3 regions of the Filomicrobium sp. genome follow, and region 2 is predicted to be linked to each of the others. Evidence: predicted binding sites of a transcription regulator. Region 2 holds the regulator's gene; each other region holds the start of a gene.
What was found. The regulator PhoB, encoded in region 2, activates phosphate uptake and scavenging genes when phosphate is short. The targets are predictions, from matches to a motif close to TGTCATNNANCTGTCAT.
Positions count from the first base shown of each region.

Region 1: the regulator PhoB is predicted to act here: its motif matches at 3,318-3,334, upstream of phnC (phosphonate ABC transporter ATP-binding protein).
Region 3: the regulator PhoB is predicted to act here: its motif matches at 6,917-6,933, upstream of K5845_RS03485 (DUF2794 domain-containing protein).

Region 1 is NZ_JAILWT010000005.1:42,658-52,423, forward strand. It holds gene K5845_RS13730 (DUF4336 domain-containing protein) at 1-343, shown strand, start outside; gene K5845_RS13735 (GFA family protein) at 368-850, opposite strand; gene K5845_RS13740 (ArsR/SmtB family transcription factor) at 892-1,221, opposite strand; gene K5845_RS13745 (SRPBCC domain-containing protein) at 1,273-1,728, shown strand; gene K5845_RS13750 (AMP nucleosidase) at 1,739-3,208, opposite strand; gene phnC (phosphonate ABC transporter ATP-binding protein) at 3,424-4,185, shown strand; gene phnD (phosphate/phosphite/phosphonate ABC transporter substrate-binding protein) at 4,215-5,087, shown strand; gene phnE (phosphonate ABC transporter, permease protein PhnE) at 5,094-5,897, shown strand; gene K5845_RS13770 (NAD(P)-dependent oxidoreductase) at 5,908-6,900, shown strand; gene K5845_RS13775 (LysR family transcriptional regulator) at 6,930-7,787, shown strand; gene K5845_RS13780 (fatty acid desaturase family protein) at 8,018-9,379, shown strand; gene K5845_RS13785 (sensor histidine kinase) at 9,719-9,766, shown strand, end outside.
Region 2 is NZ_JAILWT010000001.1:532,476-542,241, forward strand. It holds gene K5845_RS02420 (aspartate aminotransferase family protein) at 1-390, opposite strand, end outside; gene K5845_RS02425 (GcrA family cell cycle regulator) at 934-1,500, shown strand; gene K5845_RS02430 (efflux RND transporter permease subunit) at 1,612-4,815, opposite strand; gene K5845_RS02435 (efflux RND transporter periplasmic adaptor subunit) at 4,812-6,311, opposite strand; gene phoB (phosphate regulon transcriptional regulator PhoB) at 6,661-7,371, opposite strand; gene phoU (phosphate signaling complex protein PhoU) at 7,398-8,141, opposite strand; gene pstB (phosphate ABC transporter ATP-binding protein PstB) at 8,223-9,002, opposite strand; gene pstA (phosphate ABC transporter permease PstA) at 9,063-9,766, opposite strand, start outside.
Region 3 is NZ_JAILWT010000001.1:775,576-785,341, reverse strand. It holds gene K5845_RS03515 (DUF2865 domain-containing protein) at 1-671, shown strand, start outside; gene thpR (RNA 2',3'-cyclic phosphodiesterase) at 683-1,258, opposite strand; gene K5845_RS03505 (arylesterase) at 1,359-2,021, opposite strand; gene K5845_RS03500 (ABC transporter ATP-binding protein) at 2,178-2,870, shown strand; gene K5845_RS03495 (ABC transporter permease) at 2,914-5,490, shown strand; gene K5845_RS03490 (Bax inhibitor-1/YccA family protein) at 5,649-6,413, shown strand; gene K5845_RS03485 (DUF2794 domain-containing protein) at 6,514-6,903, opposite strand; gene K5845_RS03480 (M3 family metallopeptidase) at 7,377-9,494, shown strand; gene K5845_RS03475 (adenylate/guanylate cyclase domain-containing protein) at 9,555-9,766, opposite strand, start outside.

The DNA.
Region 1 (9,766 bases), on a different contig from region 2:
CATCGACACACTGCCGGTCGTGGGGGACTTCATGACGGAAGTCGAGTTCTTTCACCGCGCCAGCCGGACACTCATTCTGACGGATTTCATCGAGAACTTCGAACCGCAGAAACTTGGTTTGGTCATGCGTATGCTGACCTGGGTCGGCGGTGTGCAAGATCCCGACGGCCAGATGCCGCGCGATATGCGACTGACTTTTGTGCGGCAGAAACTGCAGCTTCGCGCGGCCATCGAGACAATGATCTCGTGGGATCCAGAGCGTGTCATCATCGCTCACGGACGATGGTATCCAGCGAATGGCGCGGCCGAGTTACGGCGCGCCTTCAGGTGGATACTCAATTGAAGCGCGTTGGAATGATCTGCAGTCTTAACTTTCGGGTCCTTTCGGAAACTGCGGAACGTTGGGATCAATCAGGTGCCAGGGTGGCGCCGATCCCGTCCAAAACTGAGCTTCGGACTTGAACAAGGATGGATCATCCAGGCTGCCGACCTTGATTGAAACAACATCGGGAAAACTGGTGTCGGTGGCGAACAGTGGGCTGCCGCAGGTGCCGCAGAATTGCCGCGTCCTTTGGGCACCGCTTTCGGCGGTGTTGGCGTAACTCGCAGGCTGGCCTTTGGTGATGTTCAGTGATGATTTTGAGACCACGACTACATAGGCTGGCGCACCACCACATACGTGTTGGCAATCACGACAATGACATGCGGCGGAGCCTAGCAATGGCCCGTTCACCCGGAACCGGATTTCACCGCATAGACATCCTCCTTCGGCGTTGATTGTTTGCAATTTTACCTCCCTTGATTTGTGTCGCTTTTTTTGGAGCGATGCAAACGATGGTAGTTCAGGCAACTCCGTAATGCTAGCAGCGCCGCGGCATGTGTCCTAATCGCTTAAGTTCCTTCCAAGTCGTGTTTGAGCCGGGCGAGCAGTTCGACAGCTTCATGTGCGTAGGGCGAAATCCAGCGATCGTGGATTTCCTTGAATGGGGCAGCGTTCAGGTAGTTCCAGCGATTTCTGCCTTCCCGTCGAACAACGATCAGGCCGGCACGTTCAAGCACCTTCATGTGCTGCATCACAGTGCATCGGTCGAGCGCATCTTTAAAATGATCGCACAGTTCGCCGGTCGTACGCGGAGCGCTCTTGAGCAGATCCAGAATCTGGCGACGTCGCGAATCCGCAAGTGCCTTAAAGATCAGATCGTCGGTATCGATGTTTGACATGTTATAAAACTATAACATATCTTCGGAGCCGTCGCAAATGGAGGTCAGTCGATGGAGCCGAAGTTCCAAGTTCAGCTTAAAATCGGAAAGCCGGTGGCTGAAGTTTTTGATGCTGTCGTTAATCCCGACAAGCTCACACGCTACTTCATTCAGTCCACGAATGGGCCGTTGGTGGAAGGTGTGACGGTGCGATGGAAATTCGCTGAAGTGCCGGAGGCCATTGACGTGGTTGTTCGTGAGGTACGCCCAAGCGAACGCATTGTTTTCGAGTGGCCTGCGGAAGACGGCGATTACCGCACATGTGTAGAGATGACCTTCCTTGCGGTCGAAGATGAAAGCACGTTGGTGCTAATCAAAGAGTCGGGGTGGCGTCCCAATCCCACGGGCATTGAGGCTTCCTATGGCAACGCCGGTGGATGGATGCACATGATGTGCTGCCTGAAGGCTTACCTTGAGTTTGGCATCAACCTGAGGACAGGCGGTGTTTGCGGAGCGGAGACGGCGTAGCCGTCGTCGCTTAGCGGAACGGCGGCTCGTCGAACGAGCGCAGTTTACGTGAGTGGAGGGATTCGCGACGATCCTTGAGAAGTTCAATCGCGGTCAGGCCGATTTCGAGGTGTTGTGCGACAGCGGTTTCATAAAATGCGTTGGCGGCGCCCGGCAGCTTGATCTCACCATGCAGGGGCTTGTCCGATACGCAGAGCAAGGTTCCATAAGGCACCCGAAGTCGAAATCCCTGGGCCGCGATCGTACCGCTTTCCATGTCGACGGCTATGGCGCGCGAGAGGTTGATGCGTCTGCGTTCTTGCGCGAAGCGGAGCTCCCAATTGCGGTCATCGTTGGTCACGACCGTGCCGGTACGCAATCGCTGTTTCAGGGCATCGCCATATTGTCCCGTCACCTGAGCAGCGGCGTCCTGCAAGGCAACCTGGATCTCGGCTAGGGCGGGTATGGGGATGTCTGGTGGAATCAGGGCGTCGAGGATGTGATCCTGGCGCAGGTAGGCATGTGCCAGCACATAGTCGCCGATGGACTGGCTCTCGCGTAGGCCACCACAATGGCCCACCATCAGCCAGCAATGCGGGCGGAGTACAGCGAGGTGATCGGTTATGTTCTTCGCATTGGGGGGCCCGACGCCGATGTTGATGAGCGAAACGCCTTCACCTCCTTCCGCGACCAGATGGTAGGCGGGCATCTGATATCGATGCCATTGGGAGGCGGCGATGCGATCCTCTGCCTCCGATTGTTCCATGCCGGCCGTGATCTCGATGTTGCCGGGCATGATCAACTTTTGGAACTGACCGCTTGGCAGCAGTTGTCCGATCGCAAGCTGAACAAACTGATCGATATAGCGGTGATAGTTGGTGAGCAGTACCCATCGCTGCGTGTGTCGCCAATCACTGCCCGTGTAATGAACAAGGCGGCGTAGCGAGTAGTCGACTCGAGCCGCGTCGAAGAGCATGAGCGGATAGGCACGTCCAGGCTTCGGTTCGATCAATCCGTCAGCGATTTCGTCGCCGACGGCGGCGAGGTTCGGCGTCGGGAAATATCTCGCGAGCTCTCCTGCCGTAACGCCCGCTTTTGCAATTTCGTCTGTGCGTTCGAAAACGTAGGTGTAGGGAATTTCCTGGCTGCTTGAGGTGACCTCGATTGCAGCACCGTATTCATCGACCAAGGGGCCGAGTTGTTCCAGCAGATAGGCGCGGAAGAAGCCGGGATGTGTGATGGTCGTTTCGTAGATTCCGGCCCGTTGCAGCTTTGCGAACGCGCGCCGACTTACCGGCGGCGGCTGTGGTACGTCCTTGTAGAGAACGCGCAGGCGTGGGTAGCAAAATGCGCTGCGTTCTTCCGGCGAGGGCACGCGCCGTTCGAGAAGATATCTATCGAGGGCTTTTTCGAGTGCGCTCGTTGCTTCTCGGTAGAGCCGTTCAAGGTGTTCAACGGCTTCTTCAGGTTTGAGGTTTCTGAACGTTTTCAGTTTTGTCACCACGGCCTTCAATCTGGAAATTGCTGCGCTCTTCTTCCTAGGTGTGCTCCGCGCTGGGCATGTTGCCTGAGAAGATAATCACTCACGGGCTTCAACGAAGAGCGCTTTCTGTCATTGGCGTGTCATGTAGGGTTGGTAATCGGCATAACCGAACGTTGCTTAATATTGTTCGGATTATCCGATCAACGTAAGCGACGGACAGAGGGGATGCTTTCATGCTTTCAGTCCATGACGTCGCGGTCACCTATTCCAACGGCGTTACCGCTCTCCATCCGACCAGTCTAACCTTTAAGCGCGGCCAATTCATCGTGTTGCTCGGAGCGTCAGGAGCGGGCAAATCGACTTTGCTGCGGACACTCAACGGTCTTGTCCGGCCGACGCGCGGCGAGGTTCGCGTCGAGGGACGCGGTTCCATTTTCGCTAGACGTTCAGCTTTGAGAGCGCATCGCCATTCGACCGGTATGGTGTTCCAACAGCATCATCTCATTGGCCGGTTGACCGCGCTTGAGAATGTTCTGACGGGGCGCCTCGCGGCGCACAGCACCTTCCGATCGATGCTCCCACTGCCGCGTGCAGATCGGATGATCGCATTGGAAGCGCTGGGGCGCGTGGGTCTCGTTGACCGCGCGCTTCATCGCGCCGATCAGCTCTCCGGGGGGCAGCAACAGCGTGTTGGTATCGCGCGCGCTATGGCGCAAAGGCCGGAGACAATTCTCGCGGATGAACCTGTAGCGAGTTTGGATCCCGCTACGGCTGTCAAGGTTCTAGACGATCTGCATCGCATCTGCCGTGAAGACGGAATCACTGCGATCATCAGTCTCCACCAAGTCGATCTTGCCCGCAGGTATGCCGATCACGTGATCGGTCTGGCCCAGGGGCGCATCGTATTCGAGGGTAATCCGGACACGCTCAGGCCGGATGCGCTCGATGAAATCTACCATGCCGATCAACCGCGGTTGGCGGAAGCGGCAGAGTAGGACCCTTCAAAATCGTGAGAGGTAGTATCATGAAGCGCCGTCACTTCATCGCGGCTTCGATCCTTGTTGGTCTTTGCGCCTTCACGGGGCAGCAGGCCATGGCCGCCGACAAAGCCGACCCAGATAAGCTGCGCGTCGCGCTCCTTCCGGATGAGAATGCTGCAACGATCATCCAGAACGCGCAGCCCTTAAAGGCGTATCTGGAAAAGACGCTCAAAAAGGACGTAGAGATCATTGTTACTACAGATTATTCGTCGATGATCGAGGCCATGCGGTTTGGCCGTATCGAGGTCGCCTATTTCGGTCCGTTCTCTTACGTGCTCGCAAAGTCCAAGGCGCCGGAAATCGAGCCGTTCGCTGTTGGCGTTGAAAAGGGTAAGCCAAACTATCAATCGATCCTGATTGCAAACGTCGATGGCCCGGTGAAGACGCTCGCCGACATCAAAGGTCATCCTTTCGCTTTTGGTGATCAGGCTTCCACGTCGAGCCACCTCGCTCCGCGCGCCCTGCTCGCGAAGAACGGTCTTATTGGCGATACCGATTACAAACCGGTTCACTTGGGCAAGCATGACGCCGTTGCACGCGCTGTTGCCGCGGGCCAAGCCCCTGCCGGAGCATTGTCGGAGACGATTTATCGCGTGTTGGTCGAAACCAAGAAGATCGATCCTTCGAAACTACGCCAGCTTGCTCTGTCCGACCCGATACCGAACTATCCAATGACGCTGCAGGGTTATCTGAAACCTGAGCTGAAAGAAGAAATCAGAAAGGCTTTCATTGAACTTAAGGATCCGGAAATCCTTCAGCTCTTCCGTGTCGAGGCTTTGGCTCCGGCAAGCGACAAGGACTACGACGTGTTGCGCGACATGGCGAAAGTCCTCAGCCTCGATGTCGCCAAGCTGTAATGATCGATGTCAGTAACGCGCTCTTATGAGTCGATCCTGGCAGAGGAGCGCCGCTCCGCTTTACGCGGGGTGGGGCTCGTCGCAGCGGTCCTCGCCGCGTGTCTCGCCTCACTGGCGATCACCGGCTTTTTTGATGCCGAACGCTTTGCGGAAAGTGGGCCGGCGATCCTTCAACTTGCCTCCGAGATGATGCCTCCGGATTTCAGCCGATGGCAGTCTTGGGTGAAACCTTTATTCGACACCCTTGCGATGTCGATCGCAGGCACGGCTCTCGCCGTTGTCTTTTCGTTACCGCTCGCGATCCTCGCGGCGCCGAATACCAGTCCCCATTCTGTTGTTTTGTTCGTGGTGCGGACGTTGCTTGCGTTTTTGCGGTCCGTGCCGGAAATCATTCTGGGGGTGCTGTTCGTCGCGGCAGTGGGGTTCGGGGCACTTCCCGGCGTATTGGCGCTGGCTCTGCACTCAGTCGGCATGGTCGGGAAATTCTATGCGGAAGCCATTGAGCACGTCGACCCTAAGCCGCTGGAAGCGGCGCGGGCAGCCGGTGCGACGCCGATGCAAGTCATCCTACATGCGGTAATGCCCCAGGTTCTGCCGCAACTGACCGACGTCACGGTTTATCGCTGGGAGTACCATTTCCGTGCCTCCGCAGTTCTCGGCATTGTCGGTGCGGGTGGCATCGGATTCGAACTCATGGCAGCGCTTCGACTGCTGGCTTACGATCAGGTGTCGGCCATCTTGCTTTCAATTCTCGTCTGCGTGGTGATTGTCGACAGTATCGGCGCTTACCTACGTAAATCTCTCAAGTAACGGTGACCCGATGAATGAACTTCCGCTCGTCGTTCTGACGAATCGTACTTTCTCTGAAACACGCACAGCGTTTGATGGTGTTGCACGCCTTGTTGCGAACGGCCAGTCCGAGCCTTGGGCTTACGACGACGTTGTGGCGCGGTGCGAAGATGCTACCGGCGTCATGGCCTTTATGCCGGACTGTATTGATCGTGCGTTCCTTGATCGATGCCCAAAACTCAAGGTCATCGGTGCGGCATTGAAGGGGTTTGACAATATCGATGTCGCGGCGGCCAGCGAACGCGGCATCTGGGTGACTATCGTGCCAGATCTCCTGACTGAGCCGACTGCGGAGCTGGCGGTTGGACTGACGATCGCTCTCGGGCGACATGTCCGGTTCGGTGATGCGTCCATCCGCCAATCCGGGTTTCATGGCTGGCGGCCCGAGCACTATGGTACGGGGCTCAATGGCGCCACGGTCGGCATCATCGGATTTGGACGCGTTGGGCAAACCATTGCGCGCTGTCTGTCCGGTTTCGGGTGTCGCATCGTTGCGTTTGATGCGCATGGCGGCTTGGGGAGTGTGGCCGGGGTGGAAAGGCTCAATCTACCAGAGGTTCTTAGTCAGTCGGATGTTGTCATTCTTGGATTGCCTCTGACGAACGACACAATGGGCATGATTGGTGCGCATGCGATCCGTCAAATGAAACCAGGTGCTTTGCTGGTCAATCCGGCGCGCGGTTCGCTGGTTGATGAGGGTGCCGTGGCGGATGCGCTGGAGAGTGGGCATCTTGGCGGGTACGCGGCGGACGTCTTCGAATGCGAAGATTGGGCGCGTGCCGATAGGCCCCGTACAATTGATCCGAGGTTGACGGCGCCGCAGGCACGTACGGTGCTGACGCCCCATATCGGTTCAGCGGTAGATACGGTGCGTCGTGAAATCGAATTGTCTGCGGCCAGAAGTATAAAGGAAGCGCTCGCAGGCGTAGTTCCGAGTGGTGCCGTTAACAAGCCGCGTCTTTAAGCGGTTTAACCTCGCAAACAACGAAGAAGATGCTCAATCTGATTCATGCACGTACGTTCCTGACGGTCGTTGAGGTTCGTGGTGTCAGAGCGGCTGCACGCCAGCTCGATCTGGCACCCTCAACAGTCGCCGATCACATCCGGCAATTGGAAGAAGAACTGGCGACGCCGCTGATCGCGCGCGATCGCGGTGCGTTCGGCCTAACGCCACAAGGCGCGCGTTTGCTTCCTCTGGCGCGTGCGTTAGTGACGACGGCGGAGCGTTTGAGCATCCTCGTACATCAACCGTGGCTGCGCGTAGCTGCCGCGAGCAACATCGGCACATATATGCTGCAGCAACCCGTTGCAGCTTTCCAAAGAGAGACCGACATTGAAGTCGAAATGTGGATTGGCCGGAATATCGACGTTGCGGAGCGGATCCAAAGAGGTGAATCCGATCTCGCCGTGATGGAATGGTGGGAGCCGCGAAAGGGGTTTGTCGCTCAAACATGGTCGCGTGAACCGCTGGTTGTCATCGTCGGACCTGAGCATCGATGGGCAAGCCTCGAGGCGGTGAATGTCCAGGAGTTGGTGACGGAACCGCTTCTCGGGGGGGAATCAGGCACTGGGACCGGCCGGTTGCTGCAACAGCAGTTTGGGGCGTTGGCAGATCGCTTGAGGACGACCGAGGGCTTTGGAAGCACGGAAGCCGTGAAGCGGGCAGTTCGTGCGGGGCGCGGCGCATCAATCGTTCTTGAAGCAGCGGTGACCGATGAGGTGGCAAGCGGTCAACTCGTGATGCTGCCCTTGGAAGGGATTGAACTTGCAAAAGAGATAAAGGTTATTGTGCCTGATGCTTTGCCGTCGACGGCTCCGGCGATGAAATTTTTGGCAACATGCGTGAACTAAAATTTCAGTTCTTTGTTCAGTCAGCGCCTTTTGTGAAGCATATTTGCAACTGAAAATTATTGCCGCAGTCGGCCCCTATGCAGGTGGTCCCACTCGTTTCACCTAATTAGACCCTATAAGTTGGCGTATACATCGCCGAACTTGAATCCGGTAGATTGATGCCCAATTCCGCAACGTTGTGCGGAGTTGGGCGTTGGTGCAAGCGAAAGTGCCTACAGAAAGGCGTCAGCATGAGCACAAGTCCTGCCATTGCAACCGATAACCCTAGAGCAACGGGTCGCCGCTATTCTTCTGAGGAAATCCAAGCTCTTAAGGCGCGCGATAACGTTACGAACTTTCGTTATATCGCGGGTATTTACGCGGTAATTATCGGTACCGCTGTGATTACGATATGGGCGTATCAGTCGTATGCTGCTGGTGCGCTCGCGTTCGCTTGGTTGATACCGATCACGATTCTTGCGGTTCTTGCGATGGGCGCGTCTCAACATCAATTGGGGGGCGTTATTCACGAGGGGACGCACTACATCCTTTTTGCCGACCGGAAACTGAATGAGCTCGCTTCCGACTGGTTGGGCGGTTTTCCAATCTACACTTCAACGCAAGCCTATCGTTTGCATCATTTTGCACACCATCAGTTTGTGAACGATCCTGACCGCGATCCCATCGCGACGCAGGCAGCCGAGAGCGGACACTGGCTCGACTTTCCAGTCACCCACATGGAGCTCGCGAAGGGATTTTTTCGGCTCGTTTGGCCGGTTAACCTACTGAAATACATGGTCTCACGCGCCAAGCACAGCGCAATGCCGCAGGATAGCAATCCGTTTTCTGATGGTGACCACGTGGCGAGCCCGTTGGCGACTCAGATCGGCATACTCTTTGCCGTCGGAGTTCCGCTCGTAATGGTAGGCTTGGTTGCGTTTGGCTACTATGCTGCGGCCGCTATCTTTCTCGGCGTGACCTGGATTGCAATGGTGGCCTATTACGCATTTATCCCAGAGTCGCATTTTCCAAGAAGCCGGGTTCGGCCGGTCATCTCAGATCGCGCGACGATTATCGGACGCATGAGTTATTTGGCGGTTGTCTACGGAGCGTTGACACTGGCTGAGTATCTGACGGGCGCGCCCGCCTGGGGTTATTATGGGCTATTGTGGATTTTGCCGCTTTTCACGACGTTCCCCATATTCATGGTTCTCAGAGAGTGGGTTCAGCATGGCAATGCCGACCGGGGACGTTTGACCAATTCGCGTGTTTTTCTCGTCGATCCTATCAGCCGCTACGCGGTGTTCCCATTGGGTATGGATTACCATCTGCCGCATCACCTCTTCGCGTCGGTTCCGCACTACAAACTGAAGGATCTACACAGCCTCTTACTGCGTGATCCTGAGTATGCGGAGAAGGGAAGGATCGTGAAGGGTTGGACGGGTGTCAGTCGCGAAGGCAACCCGTCAATCGTCGAGGTTCTTGGGCCTGAATATGCCATTCATGGCGATGATATCTTTATCAATGAGAGTACGCTCGAGGATGCTGAGATAAAGGACGCTGCGCGCATCAAGGAGCACGTCGAGGCTTCTCAGCGTGGGCGGGTTTGGTAATTTTTCCGCCGGTTCGGAATGCTAAGGATGTTCCGAGAGTTCGCGTCAGTGATCTGTGATACGTACCGGCTCAACGAGTTTTTACCCCCGGGAACCGCAATTTGCATGTCGCTCCATTGACGTGGGTCACTACATTGATTTGCTGACAAATTTGCAGGTTGGTCTTATTAAATGGTGACGGAAGCTCCAAAGATGCGGTTGTTGGCCTTATGGAGTCTCGGTGGTATTCAAGCCGTCGACGCATAATCCCTCAAAGACGTGCGGCGAGTGGAACGTTTGTCGGTATCAATCATCACGTGTTTTGGTATTGGGGACGCGGTTATGGAGGTCGTGGGCGGGGTGCCCAAAAACGATGTGTTACATCTGGCACCCGGGACATTAGTTACT
Region 2 (9,766 bases):
ATTAACATAGTGGTAGCGGCGGGCAGCCTTGATCGCGCCCTCGCACGCTTCAGTGCCGGAATTGCAGAAAAAGACCCTGTCGGCGAAGGTCGTCGCACACAAACGCTGCGCCAACCGTTCCTGACCGGGGCTCCGGTAGAGATTAGACGTGTGCCAGAGCTGCGTTGCCTGCTCGGTCAGGGCCTCGACAAGATGAGGGTGCGCATGCCCCAGCACGTTGACAGCAACGCCGGAACCGAAGTCGAGATAGCGCTCGCCGTCAGCGGCAAACAGCCAAGCCCCTTCGCCGCGCACAAAGGCAACATCCTGGCGCGCGTAGGTGAACATTAATACCGGGGAGTTTTGGCTATTCGCTCCTGCTGCCGGCGCAGCTGTCAGGGGCTCAGTCATGCGAACTGATCCCTCCTGTACCAAATAAAAATGGCCGCCTTTGCCGGCGGCCCACGGAAGCCCATGAGATAAGCGGCATATTAGCACCTGTCAACGCAGACCGTTATGGCTCCGCGTACTTTCCGGGGTTAGCTCTATAGCAGTGTTCGGTGCTCGCCAAAACACTGCCGTACGAATCATTTGTGTTGCGAAGACGCCACGTGGCGTTGTCAACGGGTGTCTTACCCGAACCTCAATGCTTGTAGCGCGAAATCTGGATGTTGTACTGTGAAGGGGTCCGGGCACGAGATGTCGCTGAGTTGGCGACGCCACAGAGTTTTCGTCCCGCACGCGTTTGGTGGCTGAGTAGCGCCCCTTTTGTTTCGCGTGAGTTTGTCAAGCGTACTTCCAAGTAGCGTTCGTAATCCGATTGCGTCGGCATGAGTTCCGCTCATTGCGCGCCTTATAGCGCGTTTTCGAGCGCCATTTCGGCCGGTCGGTCTTTTTCCGCGCCCCCTTCGGGTGGAGCGCGATTGTGATGTGATTCTCAAGGGAGCGACAAGCATGGCCTGGACCGACGAAAGAGTTGAGCTTCTTAAGAGGCTCTGGTCGGAGGGGTTGAGCGCGAGCCAGATCGCCGGACGTCTCGGCGGCGTAACGCGCAACGCAGTCATCGGCAAAGTGCATCGGCTGGGATTGTCCGGTCGGGCAACGACTTCGCGGATAAAGTCGCACCGCCCGCGACCCCGCCTGGCAAACGCTGCCAAGCGGCAGACCCGTCCGGCCCGTTTTCCGACCAATGGCAATCCTGCTGTCCGTGCACTTTATTCTCCGGACGCCGAGCCATTCACCCCAACCGTCGAAGAACTTGTAATTCCGATGGCTGAACGCAAAAGCATCCAGACACTGACTGGATCGTGCTGCCGTTGGCCAATCGGCGATCCGCAAACGGCTGAGTTCCATTTCTGCGGGAAGGATAAAGTTCCTGGTCTTCCGTACTGCGAACACCACGCCCGGCGTGCGTTCCAGCCGCCGCAACCGCGGCGTCGCGAGCGCGAGCAGGTCGAAACAGTTCGTGTTGCCTTGGCGCGCAATGAAGCCCGCAATGAAACGGAAACGACTGACGCCTGATTTTGTTTAGAGGGAATTTTGCCAGCACCTCTCAGTGGGCGCTAGGCAGCGGGGGAAGGTTGGTTGCCTACGGGCAACCAACCTTTTTTATTCAAGGATCGGCCGCATCGCTCAGCTGGCGACCCGCGCCAAGCGTGCTCCGCTGCGCGCCCGGCGGCGAACCTTTGCATAGCGCCGGAAGCTCTTGAGGCTCATGCCGATATCATGCTGTATCGCCAGCATGGACGGCGTGACGAGCAGCACGAGCAACATGCCGAAGCCAAGCCCATAGCCGAGTGACAGCACCGTCGGCTTCAAGAACAAGGCTTGCCGGCTCGTTTCGAACGCCAGCGGAGCCAAACCGCCAACAGTTGTTGCCGTTGTCAGGAAGATCGCCCGCAAGCGGTCGCACGTGCCGTCGACGATTGCACTCGTCATGTCCTGGCGCGTAGCACGCTCATCAACAGTCGTTACGAGTACGATGGAGTCATTGATTATGATACCCGCCATCCCGATCAAGCCCACGACCGAAAACATGCTCATCGGGACATCGTGCAGCCAGTGCCCCCAAATCGCGCCAATAAGGCCGAACGGAATAACGAGCATTATGGTAGCGGGACGTGTCCAGGACCCGTTCACCCAGGCCAACACGGCGTAAATTCCCACCATCGCCAGGAGGAAACCGGTCAAAGCCTCGGTGAAGAACTCTCCCTCCTGCTCGGCCAGCCCTCCCATGGACCACTCCACACCGAACTGGCCCGCGATCCCGGGAAGGATTTCATCCCGCAAAGCTCTCATGACTTCTTCCGCGGCGACGGCATCATCAGGGAGATCACCGGAGACGGTTACGCGACGCAAACCGTTCTCGCGGCGGATTGATGAGAAGCCATGCAATTCCGTGATCGTGGCGATCTCATTGATCGGAGCAAAGCCGCCATCGGGGATGGGCAAAAAGGCTTGATGCAAGAAATCTCGGCCTGTGTCGGCGTCGGACAGCCGAACCCTGGCTATAATCTCGCGCGATCCGCGTGCCAGCGTGACGGCCTCGATACCGTCGAGGCGTTCGCGCAATGCCCGGGCCACCGTCTCTGTGGTGAAGCCCAATGCTTCGCCTTTCGGCGTCAAGGTCACGACGAGTTCTGGCTTATCATATGCCAGATCGTCTTCGACGCCGGTGGCTGCAGGGAATCTCGCGAGGCTGGCCTTCAGCGCTTCTGCGGCTGATTTCAAGACGTTTTCATCAGATCCAGCGAGAAGGACGCTGATGTCATCGCCGCCCGGCCCGGATCGGTCCCCGCGTAAAGCGAGTGTCTCCAAGAATGGTGTCGGGCGGACTTCCGCTTCCCAGTCGGCAATAAACTGAGCGGCGGAATAAGGACGCAGATCCGGATCAATCAGCTCGATATCGTAGCCGGCCAACTGATCGGGTTCCTTCGTGTCCGCCCCCTTCAAGCCGCGCCCGGTATTCCCGCCGAGTTTAGCGAGCGCCATTTTCACGGGAGCCGTGCCGTACTCCTTCTCATAGCGGTCATTCACCGCCTTCAACGCTCGGTCCAGTTCGGCAATCATCGCCCGGGTGTCGGCGCGGGTGGCCCCTTCCGTCATCGCGAGGTTGGCCCGCACGGTCGGGCGCTCCGGCGATGAGAAAAAGCGCCAGGTCACTGTACGATCCATCAGCGCCGTCACCGAGAAAGCCAGCAGAAGGACGGCAGCGGCGACGACGGGATAACGCAACGTCATCACGATACGCATCAATGGCCGGAATACGCGTTCGAGAAACCATGCAAAGCCCCGGTTTACGTATTCGCTCGGCAGGTCGATGAAAGAGCGCTGACCTGTATGCATCAAGGCGTGCCGCATGTGGGCTGGCAGGATCAGGAACGACTCCATCAGGCTTGCCAGCAGAACGACCGCAACGGTGAACGGCATATCCGAGAGCATGCGGCCAAAGCGTCCCCCGATCAGGGAGAGCACACCGAAAGCGATGACGGTCGTGATCGCAGCTGAGAACACCGGCGCGAGCATGCGTTCTGCCGCCGTTGTGGCAGCCACCGCAGGCGAGAGCCCCTTACGTGCGAGGTGGTCGGAGTGCTCGCCGATAATGATGGCGTCGTCGACAACGATGCCGAGGCAGATGATCAACGCAAACAGCGAGATCATGTTGAAGGTGAAGCCGAAGGCGTACATCAGGCCCACGGTTGCCGCCATCGCGACGGGGATGCCCGCGGCCACCCACACCGCCGTGCGGGCGTTGAGGAACAGGAATAGCAATACGACAACGATGGCCAGGCCGGTGATGCCGTTGTCAATCAGCAGGTCAAGACGGTCGATGATTTGTTGCGCCCGCGGATGTGCGAGGAAGACCTTTACGCCCTCCGGAAGCGTCGGTTGAAATTCTGCGATCGCGGCTTCCACTTGACGCTGCATGCGGATGGCATCGCCGTTGGCATCGCGACTGATGTCCAGCACCACGGCAGGGACACCCTGGTGATACATGGCGATTTCGCGATCAAGACCTTCTTCGATAATGTTCGCAATGTCGGCAACGCGGAGTTTCGTGCCATCGGGCAACGACCGCACCGCGACGGCGCCGACCGCAGAGGCCGTCAATTCCTGTGCGGCTGTGCGTATCCGTGCAGCACCTTTGTGGATTTCTCCAACGGGCTGCGTCCCGGTCTCAGATTTGATGGCGTTCGCAACCGTTTGAAGGGTGATGCCATAACGCTCGAGCGCTTCCGGGCGAACGTCGATACGGATTTCAGGGTCCGATATCCCGTCGATCTCCGTGTTGGTAATTCCCAGTTGGAACAATCGCGTCTTGAGCTGTTCGGCGTAACGCTCAAGCAATCCGATGCCAACGTCGCCAGAAATTACGACGTCGGTGACCGTGTCATGCCAACGCTTGCGCTTGATGACCGGTTCTTCGGCGTCTTCAGGCAGGTCGCGCACTTCGTCGACAGCCGCTTTCACCTCGTCCATGGCGGTTGCCATGTCCCAACCGGGCTGGAATTCGAGCGTGAATGATGCTGCGCCTTCTCGCGCGACGGCCTTTGCAGTTTTGACGCCTTCAATGGCCCGCAATTTCGGCTCGACGCGCGCGACAATCGCGTCATCCATTTCCTTGGGACCGACGCCGCGCCAAACGATGCTTACGGTCGCGGTCTCAATGGCGATATCGGGGAAGAACTGCGCACGGATACGGAGCCCGGCCACGACGCCACAGACAACAATAAGCGTCAGGAGAAGGTTCGCCGCTGTGCGGTGCCGTACGAAGTATCCAATAAAGCCGGTGTTGCTCATGCCGCCGCGATCGTGGGGTGCATTGTGCGCGCTCATGAGCGGCTCTCCCGACGCTGGAGTTGCCGCTGCAGGCGATCAACCAGGTCCTTCGGCGCGGTGGCGTTGGACAGTGCCTCAATTGTTTCCTTGCGACGCTGTTCCGACATGCGCGTGGAGCTGCGAACATGCTTGATCAGGGCGACGCGTTGCTCTTCGCTCAGTGCGACCAGGTTGTCGGGCTGAGGTAGGGCCGCGATCGCGGGGTCTGAGCTGCCGTCCTTCGGTTGCTGCCTTGGTGGCTTCACTTTGATGCCGGGACCAAGATAGGGCATGCGTGTGATCACGTAGCTCTTATCCGCCGGAAAGCCGCTGACGATGAGACCGTCCGATTGACGGCGTTTAATGTCGACCTTGACCTCTGCGAGGCGATCACCCTCGATAATAAGCATGCGCCCATCTTCAGTGGCAGCGGAGTGAGGAACCAGAGCAACGTTCTGTAGCCTTGGCTCAAAAACCTCGACGGTGACGAAGTCACCTGGACGCAACGCCGACAATGCGACGCCCTTCAAGCGCGCAAACACAGTCCTCCCGCCCTGATTGATGTCAACGACGGCAGCAGGCCGATCGAGAACGCCCTCAACTTCGACCGTATAGCCTTGCAGATCCAGACGTGCCTTGATGGGCTGGCGGAGGATCCTATCTGGCGCGTTCGGATCAATTAAGCGCGCAAATTCGCTGTTGCGCACGCGGAAAGAAACCTCCAGAGCGGTGGGATCAATAAGGTCGGCTAGCTTTTCGTTTTGCGAGACGCGGCGGCCGAGGGTGGCTGCGACCGATGTCAAACGGCCGGCAAAGGGTGCGCGGTAGCTTGTGTCACGCAGCGCGCGTTCGGCATCCTTCAATGCGATGCCAGCGCGCTCGAGGTTCTTTTGTGCGCGATCATTGAGAGCTTCACCCGCTACAATTGCCTGCGTCTTCGCCGCGAGCGACTGTTCAGCGGATGAGACCGCCATTGTCGACTCGTCCAGCGTGGCGGCTGTTACGATATCTTTCTTATGGAGTTGCTGCTTGCGCTCTAAATCCGCTTTCCGAACGTCAAGTTGAGTGCGGGCGAGATTTTCGTCGGCTCGCAGGTAGCTTAAAGCGGCCTCGGCTTCGGCGAGTTCGGAGCGCGCCTGCATAAGGGCAGCCTCGGCGTCGGTGACGCGCCGTTGCGCCGTATCGGGGTCAATGTGGAACAACAATTCACCAGCCTCGACTGCGCGACCGTCGCGGAAATTGTCAGCGATCTCAGTGATTGGCCCGGACGCAGCGGCCCGGATTTCCAGCGTCTCCCACGCGTGAATCTGGCCGTATGCAGTAATGACTGGCGTTAAATCTTGCGCTTCGAATTGACCGCCTTGCACGGAAAACTCGCGCTCTCGGGCTTGCATTTTGCGGCCTGACTTCTCGGCCGTCATCACTGAATGCACACGCCACCCCGCGACCCCCAATAGTCCCAAGGTAACGGCGACGATCATAAGCCCCGAAATTGCGCGGGTTATCAGCCGCATTTCCTTCCCCTCCATCACTTTCGCTCTGCTTAACGTCAGAGGTATGGTGATTTCCGTCGCTGGCGCAGAATTTCCGACTGATGACCAGCGTCCCGAACGAACAAAAAGTGCGCCTCATGGTTACCGGCGACGATCATGGAGGAGAAAAATGGCAGAGATCGACTGAACCCGCATGCAATATGGTGTTCATTGGGCATTCAGGCGGAAAAGAAGCTTGCTGATTGCCGCTAATAAACGGCTTTAGACGCCGGGCGCACCTGCCCTGGGCATTGAAATTAAAAAGCAATCAATAATGTGCCACGCGGGAGCCCACATCATCCTAATGTTGGTCCCGCGTTGTAATCTTTCGTCAAAAGTGAAACTGGCGATTGGTTGTGCGCTCACCGAACACGTATCCAGCGCCGCGCACCGTGCGAATAGGGTCGCGCTCTTTGCCGCGGATTAACGCTTTGCGCAATCTTCCGATGTGGACGTCAACGGTCCGCTCATCGACGAAGGCGTTGCGCCCCCAGACGCCATCCAGCAATTGCGAACGGGAGAGGACGCGCCCGGGACTTTCCATAAGAAATTCGAGGAGGCGAAATTCCGTCGGCCCCAAGCGAACTTCCCGAAGACCGCGAGACACCTTGTGGGCGGCACGGTCGAGTTCGACCTCGGCTACGCGGAGAACCTCGGCCGTCCGTTCCGGTGCAGCCCGCCGCAGAATGGCCTTCACGCGTGCCATCAGTTCAGGAAGCGAGAAGGGCTTGACCACGTAGTCGTCGGCGCCGGTAGAGAGACCACGAATGCGGTCAGCTTCCTCGCCGCGCGCGGTCAGCATGACGATGGGGACGTTACGCGTCTCGGCTTTGGACCGCATCCGACGGCACAGCTCAATGCCTGACACTGACGGTAGCATCCAATCCAGAACCATGAGATCGGGCAGTTCCTCAGAGACCATAATCTCTGCTTCCTCACCGGTTTCGGCGTGGCTGACCCGATAGCCCTCGGCTTCCAAATTGTAACGGAGGAGTTCAGCAAGCGGAAGTTCGTCTTCTATGATCAAGACCTTAGCTGACATGATCCAATTTTCCGGTCATTGAGCGATTAGGTATGCGACCCGTTTACTGCACCCTGACTCGTGATCAGCGTCGTACTGGTGTCGTCACTCTTCGGCCTATCGTCGGATATGGCCTCGCCGCTGACCAAGAATTGGATGGTCTCAGCGATATTGGTTGTGTGATCTCCAACGCGCTCAATGTTCTTAGCGCCAAACAGAAGATGCGTGGAAATCCCGATGTTGCGCGGATCCTCCATCATGTAGGTGAGGAGTTCGCGGAACAAAGAGTTGTAGACAGCATCGAGTTTCTCATCATCGCGCCAGACCGCAAGCGCGCGCTCGGCATCGCGCTCCGCGTAGGCATCGAGAACGTCGTTAAGCTGGCTGAGCGCGAGTTCCACCATATGACGCAGCCCCGTGATCAACGGCTTGGGATGGGGCTGACTGGCGATGGCGTGCGCGCGCTTTGCAATGTTCTTCCCGAGATCGCCAATGCGTTCGAGATCGCTCGCGATACGCATGGCCCCGAGGATATGGCGGAGTTCCCCAGCGCTCGGTTGACGCCGGGAGATCATCGCGACGACTTTCGCCTCGATGCCCCGCTCGAGGGCGTCGATCTGCCGATCGGTTTCGACCACCTTCTCGGCGAGATGCGGGTCACGCCGCTCCAACGCATCGAAGGCAAGGCCGAGGACGTGCTCAGCCAAGCCACCCATCTGGGCTATCGATTTGTCGAGGAGGGCAAGCTCCTCTTCGTAAGATTTCACGGTTTGCGATGAATCGCCGACCATGATCGCTCTTCTCCTTTTGGCAAACCACCCCCCTGGGGTCTCGCCGCCAATATCGCGGGTCAGTTCCCGGCCAGTTTAGGCTTAGCCGAAGCGTCCCATGATATAATCCTGAGTCCGCTTGTCCTGCGGGTTTTCAAAGATCTGCTCTGTATCGCCCACTTCCACGAGATAACCGATGTGGAAGAACGCCGTCTTCTGCGAGACGCGACGCGCCTGCTGCATGGAGTGCGTCACGATTACGATCGTGTAGTTCTGGCGCAGTTCATGGATCAGTTCTTCAACCTTCGCTGTTGCGATCGGGTCGAGTGCCGAACAGGGTTCGTCCATGAGGATAACGTCTGGGGTCGTGGCGATGGCTCGAGCAATGCAGAGACGCTGCTGCTGGCCGCCCGAGAGGCCCGTACCGGGCTCATGGACGCGATCTTTGACTTCTTTCCAGAGACCCGCCTTTTCAAGGCTCGTTTCAACGATCTCTTCGAGGTGGGTTTTGTCGCGAACGAGGCCGTGAATGCGCGGCCCATACGCAATGTTGTCGAAGATCGACTTGGGGAATGGATTCGGTTTCTGGAAGACCATGCCAACGCGGGCGCGCAACTCCACGACGTCGAGATCGCGATCGTAGATGTCCTGCTCATCGAGTTCGATCTTACCAGTTACCCGGCAGATCGGGATCGTGTCGTTCATGCGGTTTAAGCAGCGCAGGAACGTTGACTTACCGCAGCCCGAGGGGCCAATCAGCGCCGTCACGGAGTTGCGCGGAACGTCGAGGTTTACATCAAACAGAGCCTGCTTGGCACCGTAGAAAACGCAAACATCACGCGCCGTGACCTTTGGAGCTTCGCCGTTGGCGACGCCGCTCATAGGTGCGGTTTCCGCCGTTGTGCTGGTTGCAATCTGTTCCATATCAGCCGCCAATCTCAATTACCATTTCCGTTCGAATTTGCGCCGCAGGTAGACGGCCGCTGCGTTCATCACGAAGAGGAACATCAGCAGGACAATCGTCGCGCCCATCGTTCGCTCGACGAACCCGCGCTCGGCGGAACTCGCCCACATGTAAATCTGCACCGGCAAAGCCGTCGCCGGGTCCAAGGGCGTTGTCGGATAGTCGACAACGAACGCCACGAGGCCGATCATCAGAAGCGGTGCAGTCTCACCAAGCGCTTGAACAAGACCGATGATGGTTCCCGTTAGAATACCGGGAAGCGCCAACGGCAGTACGTGGTGGAACAAGGTCTGCATCTTCGACGCGCCAACACCTAGCGCAGCCTCCCGGATCGATGGCGGCACAGCGCGAATAGCGGCGCGCGTCGCAATGATCACGGTCGGCAGTGTCATGAGCGATAGCACGAGACCTCCGACCAGGGAAGCTGATCGTGGCAGGCCCATAAAGTTAATAAAAACCGCCAATCCGAGCAGGCCAAACACGATGGACGGGACCGCAGCGAGGTTGTTGATATTAACCTCGATGATGTCGGTAAACGTGTTCTTTGGCGCGAATTCTTCCAGGTAGGCTGCGGCCGCTACACCGATGGGAACCGCAACGAGTGCCACAATCAGCATCATGAAGAATGAGCCGATAAGCGCGACGGCGAGGCCGGCGGTTTCCGGCTGGCTAGATGCGCCAT
Region 3 (9,766 bases), 240 kb from region 2:
TCCGGGAATCTCAGATTAGCCCAGCGCGGTACCGCACGATGTGCGTGCGCATGTGCGACGGGTACTACTTCCCCATAAGCTCGTCCACCATGCGGGGCGCCTTCCACCGTGACGCGGCGAAATGTAAATCGAGCTGCGGAGACGACTCCCGCCTCTTTTATATGCCGGCGAGTGACCCCGACCCAGAGCGCATGGTTGACCTAACCGGCCGCTCCTATGCCACTCTGCCAACCGCATATGTCTATCGTAAACGCCTTATTGATGGGTGTTCCTGCCGGCCTATGCCGTGGTCGTCGAGCGAGCGGTTACGTCATCTGCGCTATCGCTACGAGGCTGAGATGGCCAAGATACAAGAAACACGGCCACTAACTTTAGCGAAGGTTCAATTGGAGCCGTCGGAACCTAGCATCACGGAGAGCGAGAAGTCTGAAGAGACGATCACGGCGGACGCTGGCTCTGAAATGGAAGCTGAAGCGTCACCGCTTCAAAACACCCGCACCGCCGCAAACCCAATCGTCTCACGTGGCCAGCCAAAACACTCACGGCGCCGACCCTCAAACAGAGATCACAAGCGCAACCCGTCAAAGCCTGCGTCCAGCCAGTTCAACGGCTGGGGAAGTGGAACATCGGCTTATACGTGGCCCGGCGACGCACCTCGGAGCTATCGCTGAGCGCCTATTGCCTAGCCGGGCCCATAGGCCATCAACCCCTGGGCGTTGCCACCGCCAAATAGGGGAAAGGTCTCCTCGACAACATATGGACCACCCCCGACCTTTGGCTTCGAGGAAAACAGCGTGAAATGCGTCACGAGGAAGGGTTCCGAGCGATAGCCGCCGAAGTGTTCGAGATACCGAGCAACGACTTCGGGACGGGTGGACTTCAACCGCGCGATCGTAACGTGGGGTTTGAACTGACGACCTTCGGGCGGGAGACCGGCAGACCTCGCAGCGCGTTCATGAGCACGCGCGAGTTGTTCCAGTTCCGGACCAGCTTCGATGCCGGCCCAAATCGATCGCGGCTCTTTTCCACCGAACGTACCGAGCCCGGAAATGCGGGCATGAAAAGCGTTCACGTCGATGCCCGCAAGCATATCGGCGAACTCGCTCGCGGTCCGATTGTCGATGTCGCCGACGAACCGCAGCGTGATGTGCATGTCGTCGGTATCGATCCAGCGAGCGCCGGGAAGAGGTTGCTCCATATCGGCGAGATCGTCGCGAAGATCTTCAGGGAGTTCGATACCGGTAAAAAGACGAGGCATGGGTGTAACCCTCCGCTGTCATATGACAACTTTTATGTAGTGGTTTTTACCTGAACGGCCTCTGACTCCACCTCTTGAAAAAAATGGGAAACGCAGCGTCTCACCCAGACTTCGCTTCCGCAATCAGTTCTTCAACCTTTGGCAGCATGCGCCGGACGATTTCCGCCACACCTTTGCGATTGGGGTGCATTCCATCGTCAAGACTAAGCGCAGCGTCAGTCGCTACGCCTTCGAGGATGAAAGGATAGTAGAGTGCACCATACGTCTTCGCCAATTCTGAGAATATGGGGTCAAACGCATTCGAATACGCTTCGCCCCAGTTCTTTGGCGCGATCATGCCGGCAATCAGAACCTTGATGTCGCGTTCGCGAAGCTTCTCAAGGATCTGCTCAAGGTTCTTTCGCGTTAATTCGGGGTCTATGCCTCGGAGGGCATCGTTGGCCCCGAGTTCAAGGATAACGGCGTCGGTGTCCGTCGGGATTGCCCAGTCAAAACGTGCAAGCCCCGCGGCCGTCGTGTCACCTGAGACGCCGGCATTCTCCACAACGACCGAGTACCCACGTTTTTTCAAGGCAGCTTCAAGCTGAATAGGTAAAGCCGCGGACGGCTCAAGCATGTAACCTGCGGTCAGGCTGTCGCCGAAAGCCACAATCTTCAAAGGCTTGTCGCCTGCCCGGGCAAGTCCCACATCCAACGCCATGAACACCGTCAGTCCTATGGAGATAATCGCAAGCCAAGCTCTTATGGGAGCGACCCCGGACATCTCACCAAAGTGTGCGCGAAATCTCGACTTCATCACGATAGCGCCTCAACCCTCATCCATTGGCATTCAAACCAGCGTTACGACGTGGTTGGCTTGCTGACATCCACAGCATTGCCGCATTACCATCGGCCGGACTTTTCTGGAGGTTCCGTACACGTGCCTGCTCCCATTGTCTCATTGGACAACGTTCGTCTCAGTCTGACCAGTCGCGCCGGTGCTGTCGAAATCCTCCGCGGCATCACGCTGGATCTGACACCGGGCCAATCTGTGGCGATCCTGGGGCCGTCCGGATCTGGCAAGACATCGCTGCTGATGGTACTAGCCGGCCTCGAACGCGCGACCAGTGGTCGCGTCGTCGTGTCGGGGCAGGATCTTTCCAAACTCGACGAAGACGAGCGCGCGCGTCTGCGCGGCACTGAAATCGGCATCGTTTTCCAATCCTTCCACCTCGTTCCGACGATGACGGCGCTTGAGAATGTTGCACTCCCGCTCGAATTCCAGGGATCGCCTGATGCGGCCTCCCGTGCCCGCGAGTTATTGGGTGAAGTTGGACTTGGGTCTCGCCTGCAGCATTTTCCAGCCGAGTTGTCCGGTGGTGAGCAACAACGCGTCGCGTTGGCCCGCGCTTTATCCACCAAGCCCCGCTTGATTCTCGCTGACGAGCCGACCGGAAATCTGGATGGCGAAACCGGACGGCACATCATCGAGCTTCTCTTTGGACTGCACGGTCGTTCCGACGCCACCCTCATCCTGGTGACTCATGACGAACGATTGGCCGAACGCTGCCAGCGTACTCTCCGCATGACCGATGGCATCATTTCCGCGGATGATCTGAAGGACGCGGCCTGAGCATGGCCGGCTCAAGTGTTGCCTCTGCGGCGAAGGAAACAGCATGACGGCAGTCGAAGTGGCGCAATCCACCAATCGTGAACGGCGTTCGGTTCTTCCGCTGCCGCTGCGCTTGGCTGGCCGGCAGATGCGCGCTGGGTTCGATGGCTTCATTATCTTCATGCTGTGCGTCGCGCTGGGTGTCATGGTGATCACGGGCGTTGGAACGCTGGCGGACTCGCTCAATCTGGGTCTTGAGCGCCATGGCCGCACGATCTTGGGCGGCGACATCGCCATCTCCAGGATGCACACGCGTGCGAATGCCGAGGAACGTGCGATCCTTGATGGGGTGGGTAAGATCAGCGAAACCGCGACAATGCGGATCATGGCGAAATTGCCCGATGGCAGCGATCAGATGCTTGCGGAGCTCAAGAGCGTCGATGGAGCCTATCCGCTAGCGGGACGTCTTGAGCTTAGCGGAGGTGCATCTCTTCCAGATGTATTGCGCGACAATGGCGCCGCCGTGGAACCCATCCTGCTCGAACGACTTGGGCTGAAAGTCGGCGACAAGATTACGGTGGGCCAAGCGCAACTTGAGATTCGCGCTTTCATTGAGAAAGAGCCCGAAGGACTAGTCGATCGCCTCACGTACGGGCCGCGCGTACTTGTGTCCATCGCGACATTGCAGAATACCGGCCTCATACAACCCGGTGCCCTGGTGCGATGGCGCTACGCCCTGGCGCTGGGCCCGGATCGTGAAACACCGAAAGACCTAATGGACGCGCACGAAGCACTCAAGGCAGGACTATCGAATGGCGGCTTTACGATAGGGGATCGACGTGATCCGTCGCCAGAGATCCGCAAGACATTGGATCGGCTGAGGCAATTCCTGACGCTCCTCGGCTTGGCCGCTTTAATTGTGGGCGGCGTCGGTATTGCCAATGCGGTCGCTCAATTTGTGGACCGCAGACGCCGCACCATCGCGACGATGCGGGCGATAGGTGCCACGAGCCGTCAAATCTTTGCGGCCTTTCTGGCGCAAATCCTGGCTATCGCCGCAATCGGCATCGCCATTGGGCTGGTTGCCGGCACCCTGATTCCCGCTGTGCTCCAGGCACAATACGGGCACTTGCTACCGTTACCCACGGAACTCACGGTCTCACCCATGAGCCTTGCGGCTGCTGCGGGCTATGGCTTGCTGGTCTCCCTTCTATTTTCAATCTGGCCGTTGGGTCGTGCCGAACAGATTTCTCCGGCTGTCCTGTTCCGCGATGAGGTGGGCAACACGGGTGGACTGCCGAGCCTCGCCATCATGATCGCGACGGGCGGACTGGCGCTGGCACTCGCCGTTATTGCGATCTTGAGCGCGGACACGTCCAAAATCGCAATTTATTTTTGCGCTGCGTTGGTTGTTGTTTTGTTGGTTTTTTATGCGCTCGGCTTAGCCGTAACATGGGCGGCAGGGAAAATTCCCCGATCAAAATTGCCGGAATTGGCAATTGCGATTGGGAATATCGGAAGTCCTGGCGGATTGACCCGATCGATTATTCTTTCTCTTGGAGCGGGACTTTCATTACTCGTAGCAGTGGCACTGACTGATGCCTCATTGGTCGAGGAATTGAACGGAAAGCTTCCTGAAAATGCACCCGACTATTTTGTGCTGGATATTCCCAAGACCGAAATCTCTACTTTTCGCGACAACATTCTAGCTAAAGTACCCAGCGCCACGGTCAAGGAAGCACCGATGCTGCGCGGCCGGCTGATCAAACTCGGCGACCGTCCTGTAGAAAGCATCAAGGCGCCACCGGATGCGGAGTGGGTTTTGCGCGGTGATCGCGGCATCACCTATTCCACAGAAGTCCCGGACGGTTCGCGTGTAACGGCGGGTGAATGGTGGCCAGCTGATTATGGCGGAGAGCCGCTTGTCTCCTTTGAAGTCGACCTTGCGAAGCTCTTGAACTTGAGCATCGGCGATACAGTTACGGTCAACGTCTTGGGCCGCAACATCACAGCCCGTATTGCAAACCTGCGCGAACTGGATTGGGACAGTCTCTCAATCAATTTTGTGATGGTGTTTTCCCCAAACACGCTGGCTGGCGCGCCAAACAACATGCTTGCGACGATTGCGTTGCCCGACAATGTCGACATCAAGCAGGAAGCCGCGTTGGCCAAATCGGTAGCGCAGTCGTTCCCGACAACCACCGTCATCCGAGTTCGTGATGCCATCACGGCATTTAACGACGTCTTCGAAAAGATCATCACCGCGATCCGTATCGCGAGTGGTGTTACTCTATTGGCAGGCGCTCTCGTACTCGCAGGCTCTCTGGCTACAGCGCAACGTCGCCGCATTCTAGAGGCGGTGATTCTTAAGGCGTTGGGCGCCACGCGCCGTCGGATCCTGCTCGCTCATGCGATAGAGTATATGCTGCTCGGTCTATTGACAGCAGGATTTGCTATTGTGCTTGGCACGATGTCGGCGGAATTGGCACTCAGCCAAGTGATCGATGTGCCGTTTTTCTTCTCGTTCCAGGCAGTTTTGGAAGCTATTGGGCTCGCATTGGGCTTAATTCTGATTTTCGGCGGTCTGGGGACTTGGCAAGTCTTGCGGGCACGACCTGTGCCCTATTTAAGGTCTCAATAGCACTGAGGTCGTGAAATATACCTTGCCGATCCGTAATTCGATCACTAAGTCAAACTGCAAAAATACTCTTTCGGCTCCTTGAAACGGCGAGCGGAACACGACATATTCCAATCGCAAGCCGAAAAATAATACTCGCACCGGCCATAGGGAATTAACAGATGACCGAATACGAAAACAGGTATGCACAGGCAGCGACCGCTACGACGCGAACAGGCGCGGCCGTAGACGAAGGGCTGCGCTCTTACATGCTGGGTGTGTACAACTACATGGCCGCTGGCGTTGGCCTGACCGGCGTAGTTGCTTACCTGGTCTACACCCTAGCCGTTGTCACGGGGGCTGATGGCAAAGTCGCAGGCCTCACGGAGTTCGGTACGGCTCTTTATGCCTCGCCGTTGAAGTGGGTCGTAATGCTGGCGCCGCTGGCTTTTGTCTTCTTCCTTGGCTTCCGCATTCAAAAGATGAGCATCGGCGCCGCGCAGATGACGTTCTGGGCGTTCGCAGCCATTATGGGCGTGTCGCTCTCCTCGATCTTCCTGGTCTTCACCGGCCAGTCGATCACGCAGGTGTTCTTCGTCACAGCAGCAGCTTTTGCCAGCCTCAGCGCTTGGGGTTACATGACCAAGCGTGACTTGAGTGGTTGGGGCTCATTCCTGATCATGGGCGTTGTCGGCATCATCATTGCCGCGATCGTCAACTGGTTCCTGCAGTCGAGCGCCTTGGCTTTCGCCATCTCTGTTATCGGTGTTCTCGTCTTCGCAGGTCTGACGGCCTATGACACGCAGCGCATCAAGGACGAGTACCTCGCTATCCGTCACGACTCTACGATGGTCGCGAAGGCTGCCATCATGGGCGCGCTCAGCCTTTACCTGGACTTCATCAACATGTTCATGATGCTGCTCCAGCTCTTCGGCAATCGCGAATAAGCGGCATAAGCTACCAATTACACCGAAACAAAAGAAGGGCTCCGACATTAGTCGGGGCCCTTTCTGTGTTGTACCTCTCGAAACGTGTTCGAGAATTAGCTCAGCGCACGACGCGCATGCGGTTCGTTTCCAGAACATCGAGAACGCGTCGCAGATCGTGTCCGCGCTTCAAAATCACACCGGTGGCCGCGATAACGCTATACGCACCCTGCTTGCGTGCCAGCTTCGGAACCTTTTCGATGCGGAGGAGTGGCCACTCGCTAGCTTTGCGGAAGATAGAGAAGACCGCCTTCTCGCGATTCATGTCGATCGCATAGTCTCGCCACTCACCGGCAGCGACCTTACGGCCGTAAACCGCGAGTATTTCTCTCAATTCGTGTCGATTGAAACAGGTCGTCGGGGGAACCTTGTCGGGCCCGGCGGCGATGGCACCAGCGGCTGCATCGTTCGCACGCGGGCGGAGGATTGTTATCGGTTCTGAATCGCTCAAAACGCGCCTCCCTTGTCACAGAGTAGTCATGATCGCCGTATTACGAGCCTATTGCAAGTATTGAAGCAGCCTCTCAAAGGGACGTTCTGGCTAGCCGCATCTCGGAGGATTCGCACACGGAATGACCTTTTATTGGTCAGATTCACGTCGCGGACCGGCCAATCTGAGGCCGCAAATCAAGGGCACATTATCAACCGTTGCGTCTGGGTTCGATCCGCGGGATACGGCTTCGGAACTCTCAGCCCCCCAGCCCCCGGAGTTTACTCGCCGGATCGGACCTGATGACAACGTCTCTCCTAGTTGCCCATTCCCAAAAAGAAAGGCCGGTTCCCCCAACCGGCCCTTTCTACTTTCTGGCCGCCCCTCCTTATTTTTCCGAAGTGGCCATCCGCGTGGCGCACTCCTATATGAGTATCCGGCAATCGGCTCTTGAGCCGAGCCGACGTAGTGATCCGACACAGGGAATTCGGCGAATGAGTTCAGCCACGAACGGCACGGGCAGCTTGGCTGCGTCCGCAATCAACCGCGATCAGAACGACAATCCTCTTCTGAAAACCTGGATCACACCCTTCGGCCTGCCGCCATTCTCGGAAATCGAGCCACGCCATTTTGCTCCGGCATTTGAAGCGGCCATGCACGCGCACGCAGAAGACGTCCGGACGATTGCAGAAAATCCAGAGGCACCAACGTTTGCCAATACTATTGCTGCCATGGATCGCAGCTTCCTGCCGCTCGAACGCGTCGCCGACGTCTTTTTCAATCAGGTCAGTACTTGCGCCACGCCGGATCTGCAGGCGACCGAACGCGACATTGCCCCTGCGCTTGCGGCCCATAGCAGCACGATATTCCTGAACAGCAAGCTGTATGAGCGGATTAAGGCGCTCTATGACGCGAGGGCCGAACTCGATCTGACGCCCGAAGAAGCGCGTGTGCTAGATCGTTACAATACGTGGTTCATACGCGCGGGCGCAGCTCTCGGATCGAAAGAGCGAGAACGCGTTGCGCAAATCGATCGCCGCCTCGCTGAGCTCGCCACCCAGTTCAACCAAAATGTCCTCGCCGATGAGCAGTCTTGGCATCTGCCTCTGATGAGTGATGAAGATCTGGCTGGTCTGCCCCCCATGGCAAGAGCGAACGCGCGCCGTGCCGCAAAGGATTTGGGCCTCGCTGGAGACAATGCCCACGCTATTACCCTTGGCAGATCCAGCGTCGAAGGCTTCTTGACGTTTTCGGATCGCCGCGATTTGCGCGAAGCCGCATTTCGCGCGTGGATCGATCGTGGTGCCGGCGGTGGAGCGACGGACAATAGCGAGACGTTGGCGGAGATCGTTCGTCTGCGCACCGAAATAGCTCGGCTTAAGGGTTATCCAAGTTTCGCTGACTACGTGCTCGCCGATACCATGGCGAAATCGCCAGAAGCGGTGCGCGGTCTGCTGGACCGCGTGTGGCCTGCAGCCAAGAAGCGCGCGATGGAAGAGCGCGACGCACTCGCCGAACGCGCACGATCCGAAGGCGGTAATTTTGCCATTCAGCCATGGGACTGGCGCTACTATGCCGAGCGTGAACGCAAAGTCCGCTATGACTTGGATGAGGGCGAACTACGCGCATACCTCAAGCTCGACAACGTTATCGCCGCCGCCTTCGACACGGCTGGCCGTCTGTTTGGTTTGAAGTTCACAGAGCTGCCGGATGCTCCGCGTTTTCACCCCGACGTGCGCGTCTTCGAGGTCACCGATAAAGACGGTCTCCATGTTGCTATCTTCATGGCGGATTATTTTGCGCGATCGGGCAAGCGTTCGGGCGCCTGGATGACGGATCTACGGGCGAGCCACAAGTTGGACGGCGAGCCGGTTCGGCCGATCATTGTCAATGTAATGAATTTCTCGCGCGGCTCCGATGACGAACCAACGCTGATCTCCATGGACGATGCCCGAACGCTCTTCCATGAGTTTGGCCATGGCCTGCACGGGATGCTGTCTGACGTCACGTATCCATCGGTGGCAGGCACCAAAGTCGCGCGTGACTTTGTTGAACTGCCCTCGCAGCTCTATGAGCATTGGTTTGGCGAGCCTGAGGTTCTGGGCCGGTTCGCTTTGCACTATCAAACCGGCGAGCCCATGCCGCAGTCTCTGATCGACAAATTGAAAGCAGCACAGCAGTTCAATCAGGGCTTCGCGACAGTCGAATACACGGCCTGCGCATTGCTGGATCTCGAAATGCACGCGCTAGAGGAACAGGGCTTATTCCAGCCCGCCGAATTCGAGCGTGATGCATTGGACCGCATCGGTATGCCGGGCGAGATCGTCATGCGCCATCGCCTTCCGCACTTCACACACATCACCGGGGGCTATGCCGCAGGCTACTACAGCTACCTGTGGTCTGAGGTCATGGATGCGGACGCTTTCGCAGCGTTCAAGGAAACCGGCGACATCTACAACCCTGATGTTGCCGCCCGCCTGAAATCGGCGATCTACGCCGCAGGCAACTCCCAGGATCCGCATCAAGCCTACATCGATTTCCGGGGCCGCCCGCCTGAGATCGATGGTCTGCTTGAAAAGCGCGGTTTGGTGAACACCGAATCTGTCGGCTGATCTTATGAAGGCGGAGATCGTCAGGATCTTAAAGGGCAGGGCGCGCTGTTCATAGGCATCTCAGTGCAGCGCGCCTTCGCCATCCAGAACCCAAGTCTGTCGTTTGCCCAGGCCGCGTATCTGGGTGCTTCCTCGCGCACGTGTGAAGAACGATGAACCGAGCTGCTTGTTGGCTTCTTCGGACAAAAGGATTTGACCGGACGGAGCCATTTTTTCGAGCCGCGATGCGTGGTTCACAGTATCGCCCCAGATATCGTAGGCGAACTTATTGA